2 regions of the Mycolicibacterium aromaticivorans JS19b1 genome follow, and region 1 is predicted to be linked to the other one. Evidence: predicted binding sites of a transcription regulator. Region 1 holds the regulator's gene; the other holds the start of a gene.
The links. The regulator LexA, encoded in region 1, represses DNA repair genes until DNA is damaged. The targets are predictions, from matches to a motif close to CGAACANNTGTTCG.
Positions count from the first base shown of each region.

Region 2: the regulator LexA is predicted to act here: its motif matches at 1,934-1,947, upstream of Y900_RS09665 (HNH endonuclease signature motif containing protein).

Region 1 is NZ_JALN02000001.1:523,013-526,419, reverse strand. It holds gene Y900_RS02530 (LGFP repeat-containing protein) at 1-1,483, shown strand, start outside; gene lexA (transcriptional repressor LexA) at 1,501-2,160, opposite strand; gene Y900_RS02520 (LysM peptidoglycan-binding domain-containing protein) at 2,374-2,856, shown strand; gene nrdR (transcriptional regulator NrdR) at 2,946-3,407, shown strand, end outside.
Region 2 is NZ_JALN02000001.1:1,991,350-1,994,756, reverse strand. It holds gene Y900_RS09680 (SDR family oxidoreductase) at 1-331, shown strand, start outside; gene Y900_RS09675 (NAD(P)-dependent oxidoreductase) at 328-1,176, shown strand; gene Y900_RS09670 (carboxymuconolactone decarboxylase family protein) at 1,179-1,616, shown strand; gene Y900_RS09665 (HNH endonuclease signature motif containing protein) at 1,952-3,313, shown strand; gene Y900_RS09660 (SAM-dependent methyltransferase) at 3,336-3,407, opposite strand, start outside.

The DNA of each region.
Region 1 (3,407 bases):
CGGCGTCGAGGTGCCCACCGACGCGACGACGGTGATCAACCAGGCGTGGCGGGCCGCCGGGGGGCTGGCGGGACCGCTCGGTGCCCGCCAAGGACCGCAGCAGGCCCTCGGCACCGACGGCGCCACCCAGGATTACGCGGGCGGCAAGATCTTCTACTCACCGGCCACCGGCGCGCATGCGGTGACGGGCGCGATCCTGGCCAAGTACGAGGCGCAGGGCGGGCCGACCGGCGACCTGGGCTGGCCGACCGGGACCGAAGCCGACGGCGGCGCGCCCAACAGCCGGGTCAGCACCTTCGGTGCCGCCGACAAACCGGTGATCTTCTGGACGCCCGACAACGGCGCCATCGTGGTGCGCGGCGCAATCAACGCCGCCTGGGCCAAGCTGGGCGGCGCGACCGGCAAGCTCGGTGTACCGACCGGCGAGCAGAGCATCAGCGGCGACACCGTGACGCAGAAGTTCAGCGGCGGCGAAATCTCCTGGAACAAGGCCAGCAACACCTTCACCACCAAACCGCCGGAGCTCGCGGGTTCGCTGTCCGGCGTTCAGGTTCCGGCCGCCGGGCCGGCCGGCCCCGCGGGGGCCAAGTCCGGCAACGGTTTCGCCTTCCACTGGTGGTGGCTGCTGATCATCGTCCCGGTGCTGTTGCTGCTGGCCGTGATCGGCCTGGGCGTGCTGTGGCTGCAGCGCCGCCGCAGCGGCGGCGAGGAGATCGACGACGACTTCGACGACTCGGACTACGACGACGACGATCACTGGCCCAGTGAGGTCGCCGGTGAGGCTGACGCCGCGGCCGCCTCGCGCTTCTCGACGTACCCCGACGGCGGCGTTCCGCAGGTCGCCGCTGCGCCGGGCTTCGGCTGGGCGCCCACAGAAGACGAGAAGTCGCAGCCCGGACCCGAGGATGTGTTCGATGGCGACCAGGACTCCATCGACACCACGCCAACCCGCATCCCCGCCGAGGCCGCCGAAACCGGTGGGTACGAGGCAGGTGCGGCCGACGAGGTGCCTGCGGAACTCGAGTACGCCGAGATCGAGGACATCGACGACGAGTCAAGTGATTCAGGCCGCCATGCGGCGGTGAATCTTGGTGAGTCGCAATCGATGTGGCGACTCGATATGGGAGAGCTCGGCACGCCACGGCGACGTCGCGCTGCCGAGCCCGAGCCCGCCCCGGAGCCCGAGCCGGCACCGGAGGAGATCGTCGAGTCCGACGTCGTCGACGTCGAGGAAGAAGACTCCACGCAGCCGGCGGAAGTCCTGCAGTCCGACGTGCATGCCGAAGCCGCAGCCAATCGTCCGGCTATCCACCTGCCGCTCTCGGATCCGTATCAGGCGCCAGAGGGCTACGTGGTCAAGGCCAACACACATTCGGGGCTGTACTACACCCCGGACTCGGCGCTGTACGACCACACCGTGCCCGAAGTGTGGTTCGCCAGTGAGGAACTCGCGCAGGCGAACGGCTTCCACAAGGCGGAGTGAGGCTTTCGCCCCCTCCGCTAGACCTTGCGGAGAACGGTGACGACCTTGCCGAGGATCGCGGCGTCGTTACCGGGAATGGGGTCGAACGCTGGGTTGTGCGGCATCAGCCAGACCTGGCCGCTGGTGCGCTTGAACGTCTTCACCGTTGCCTCGCCGTCGATCATCGCCGCGACGATATCGCCGTTGTCGGCTACGTTCTGCTGACGGACCACGACCCAGTCGCCATCGCAGATCGCCGCGTCGATCATGGACTCACCGACGACCTTGAGCAGGAACAGCGACCCGTCGCCGACCAACTCGCGCGGTAGCGGGAACACGTCCTCGACGGCTTCCTCGGCGAGGATCGGGCCGCCTGCGGCGATGCGTCCGAGCACCGGCACGAAGGTCGGCTCGGGCAGCGCGTCCGAACCCGCGACTTCGGTGCGCACGTGGCTCACCGCATCGTCGGCTGCGCGGACGTCCACCGCGCGCGGCCGGTTGGCATCGCGGCGCAGATAGCCCTTGCGCTCCAGGGTGCGCAGCTGGTGGGCCACTGATGACGTAGACGTGAGCCCGACGGCGTCGCCGATCTCACGGATGCTGGGGGGATAGCCGCGGCTGGTGACTGAGGCGCGGATCACGTCGAGGATGGTTCGCTGCCGGTCGGTCAGCCCGGATGTCTCACTGCGCTCGCTCATGGGGCCGAATCTAGCCGGGCCCGCGTCAAAATTCAAACATTTGTTCGACCGTGTCGCGATTCGGTGTTCTCGGCGGCCGGCGGAGCAGAACTTGTCGGTGGCCGGATTTATTCTTCGAACACGCTCGCTCACATGTTCGGGTTTCGAACGGATGATCGAGTATATTTCGAACACAAGAGCGAACCGGGGCGGCCCTGAAGGAAGGACACGGACGTGACAGTCATCGATGATCGACAGGTTTACATCTCGGCACCGGTGTACCGGCGGACGGCCGGCGCGCCTGTTTCCCCTGCTCGGCGCCGTCCGGCCCGTGTTCGCGCGCACCGGCCGCACCCGGCTCGGCCGGCTGTCACGCCGATGCGGTACCCGGGCACGGGTGTCGCGTTCTCGCGGGCGTCGCACACACGCAGGCCGGTCAGCACGGCAGTCACGATCGCGCTGGCGGGAGTGGCCGCGTTGATCACGCTCTGGCTCGGTATGGTCGGCCACTTCAGCGCCACGCCTGCGGCCCCCGAGCGGATGCCGGACCAGCTCGCCGTCGTCCAGGTCCAGGCGGGGGAGACGCTGCAGCAGCTGGCCGGACGGGTCGCGCCGGATGCGCCCGCCGGACAGGTGGTGCAGCGCATCCGCGATTTGAACAAGCTCGAATCGGCGTCGCTGGACGCCGGGCAGACGCTGATCGCGCCGATCGGCTGACCGCCGTGCTGGCCGCAGCCGCTCCCGCGGAGGGCGCAGGTAGGCTCTCAGTGGTTCGACGTATCGGGCCATTGAGCGAAGGAGCGGTCATGCACTGTCCGTTCTGCCGCAACCCGGACTCTCGTGTTGTCGATTCCCGCGAGACCGACGAGGGCCAGGCCATCCGGCGTCGCCGCTCCTGTCCGGAGTGCGGCCGGCGCTTCACCACCGTGGAGACCGCGGTTCTGGCGGTCGTGAAGCGCAGCGGCGTCACCGAGCCGTTCAGTCGGGAAAAGGTCGTCAGCGGCGTTCGCCGGGCCTGCCAGGGCCGCGACGTCGACGACGACGCGCTCAATCTGCTGGCCCAACAAGTAGAGGACACGGTGCGGGCCGCCGGCTCGCCCGAGATCCCCAGCCACGAGGTCGGACTCGCCATCCTCGGCCCGCTTCGTGAACTCGACGAGGTCGCCTATCTGCGATTCGCGTCGGTGTACCGCTCGTTCAGCTCAGCCGAGGACTTCGAGCGTGAGATCGAGGCGCTGCGCGCCCACCGGTCCGTCGGCACGTCGGGC
Region 2 (3,407 bases), 1.5 Mb from region 1:
CAACCAGTCGTCCACCGCGGCATGGCTGTACTCGAACTTCTACGGACTGGCCAAGGCCGGGGTCAACAGCCTCACCCAGCAGTTGGCCACCGAACTCGGCGGCCAGAACATCCGGATCAACGCGATCGCGCCGGGCCCGATCAACACCGAGGCCAACCGCACCACCACGCCGCAGGAGATGGTCGCCGACATCGTCAAGGGAATTCCGTTGTCGCGCATGGGTGAAGTCGACGACCTGGTGGGGATGTGCCTATTCCTGCTGTCCGATCAGGCGAAGTGGATCACCGGCCAAATATTCAACGTCGACGGTGGACAGATTTTCCGCTCATGAGTGACTTCAAGGTCGGCTACATCGGGTTGGGCAATCAAGGCTTGCCGATGGCCAAGCGGCTGGCCGGGTGGCCCGGTGGACTGATCGTCTTCGATGTGCGGACCGAGGCCATGACACCGCTGGCCGAACTGGGTGCCACGCTGGCGGATTCTGTCGCCGATGTCGCGAAAGCCGACGTAATCGAAGTGACCGTGCTCAACGACGAGCAGGTCCGCGAGGTCGTCGGCGAACTCGCCGCGCACGCCAAGCCGGGCACCGTGATCGCGATCCACTCCACGATCGAGCCGGACACCGCCGCCGAGCTCGCCGAGCAGCTGCGCCCCAAAGGCATTCACGTCGTCGACGCTCCGGTCAGCGGGGGAGCGGGTGCCGCCGACAAGGGTGAACTGGCCGTGATGGTGGGCGCCGACGACGAGGCGTACGAACTGGTCAAGCCGGTGTTCAAGCAGTGGGCGTCGATGGTGGTTCGCGCCGGTGAGCCGGGAGCCGGAACCCGGATGAAGCTGGCTCGTAACATGTTGACCTTCATCGGTTTTGCCGCCGCCTGCGAGGCGTCGCGGCTGGCCGAGGCGGCGGGAATCGACTTGCAGAAACTGGGCCGGGTGGTACGGCACAGCGACGCCCAGAGCGGCGGACCCGGAGCGATCATGGTCCGCGACGACACCAAGCCGCTGCAGCCGGACCACTTCGTCTACAACATGTTCATCCACACCCGCGGCCTGGCCGAGAAGGATCTGAAGTTGGCGCTGGGTCTCGGTGAGGCCAACGGCGTCGAACTGCCGTTGGCCGAGATCGCGCTACGGGACCTGGCCGCCGGCCTCGGCGTACCCAACACGAAGGAGTGACGATGGACGAACTGCGCCGCAAGGGCCTGGACAAGATGAACGAGGTCTACGGCTGGGAGATGCCGGACTCGCCGGGCGACTACTTCGCGCTCACCGCCGACCACCTCTTCGGCACCATCTGGTCGCGGCCGGGACTATCCATGCGCGACAAGCGGATCATGACGCTGACCGTCGTCACCGCGCTCGGCATTTCCGACCTGGCCGAGATCCAGGCCAACGCAGCCCTGCACAACGAAGAGCTCACTCCCGAGGAACTCAAGGAGATGGCGATCTTCTTGACGCACTACCTGGGGTTCCCGCTGGGGTCGAAGCTGGACGGGGTCGTCACCAAAGTCGTGTCCAAGCGCAAGAAGGCCGCCGAGGCCGGTCGGGGCGAGGATAAGAAGGCGAACGTCAACGATGCGCTCAAGATGCACAGCGGCACGACGCTCGAGGACTAGCGGAGCGTGCTGATGACGCGTTGGGCGGTGAAGATCACCCGGCGTCCGGTCCGCGCGCACGAAGCCGGCGAGTCCGCCGCGGTGTGATGCATCGTTGCCCGCGGTGGGATGGGTAGTACCCAGGAAGAACGCCGCCGACCATTCGATGAGTTCGCGATCCTCGAGACGCAGCGTGGTGCCCGGGACGACCCCCGTGCGGTCGGACCGGAGCGGCTCTGCCGCGTTCTGGGCGGACGGGTGGATGTACTTCGGGCAGTTGCCGTAAGCCTGGATCACGTCGATCCCGAGCTGCTCGTCTCCGATTTTTGTCGGTGGGTCGAACTATTGTTCGAAGCATGGTTTTGATCGATGGGGTGTTGGAGGCTCTCGACGACGCTGTCGAGGCTCTGGCCGCAGTCGATCTCGATGTGTTGGATCCGCCGCAGCGGTTTGTGGTGTTGGAGCGTTTGGAAACTGCGCGCCGTCGTCAGGTGGCGCTGGCGCACGCGGTGGTCACCCGGCTGGAGCAGTTCGAGGGCTGCCCGCCGGTGCCGATCACATTGGCCGATGTGTTGCGGATCAGCCCGCGCGAGGCGAGACGGCGGATCCGGGATGCCGAGCAGGTGGCGCCGCGGCGGGCGTTGACCGGGGAACCGTTGGCTGCGGTCTTGCCGGAAACGTCGAAGGCCTGGCATGCCGGTGAGTTGGATAGCGAGCACCTGCGGGTGATCCAGAAGTTCTTCCGCGAGCTACCCGAGCATGTGCCGCCCATCGAGCGGGAGAAAGCTGAACGCTCGCTGGCGCACAAGGCGCGGGTGCTGCGACCCGATCAGTTGGAGAAGGTCGCCCACCGGTTGGCGCTGCACCTCAATCCCGACGGGACGTTTTCAGATGAGGACCGGGCTCGCAAGCGGGGATTCGTGTGGTGCGGTGGGCAAGGTGTCGATGGGATGAGTGTGGGGCGGCTGGTCGCCGACCCGGAGCTACGATCCGAGTTCGATGCCTGGATGGCGAAGTTCGCCGCGCCCGGGATGTGCAACCCGGCCGAGGAAAGTCCGACGACGACCCCCAGCGATGAGGTCGCCGAACGGGATGCCCGCAGTTATGCCCAGCGTCAGCATGACGCGCTCAAGGCGTTGGTGCGCGGACAGCTTGGTGATCCGAAATTCGGTCAGCACAACGGCTTACCCGTCACGGTGATCGTGACGGCCACCGTGCAGGACCTCCACGCGCAGGTGGGCCACGCGGTTACCGCGGGTGGAACGCTGCTGCCGATCCCCGACCTGATCCGAATGAGCGCGCACGCCTACCACTACCTGGCCCTCTTCGACGGCGTGGCTGGCCGCGCGCTGTGGCTGGGCCGCACCAAACGAATTGCGTCGGCCGATCAGCGAATCATGTTGCACTCCAAGTACCTCGGCTGCACCCGGCCTGGCTGTGACGCGTCCGGCTATCACAGCGGAGTGCACCACGCCGCGCAAGACTGGAAGAACGGCGGCACCACCGACGTCGACGACCTCACCTTGGCCTGCCCACCGGATAACCAACTCGTCGAAACCGGCGGCTGGACCACCCGGCAACTTTGCGACGGCAGCACCGAATGGATCCCGCCACCCGACCTCCCCATGCTGCGGGGCGGTGTCAACGACTACCACCACCCGGAACGACTACTGGGCAATGACAGTGACCCGCCGTCCGGTGAAGCAGGCGCGGCCTGAGAATTCGTGGACGCCTCGGCAATCAGCCCGGCTTGGATGCGACGACAAAATATCCACGTGGCACGTCTGGCTCGCCGGCCGGCGTGACCGGTGC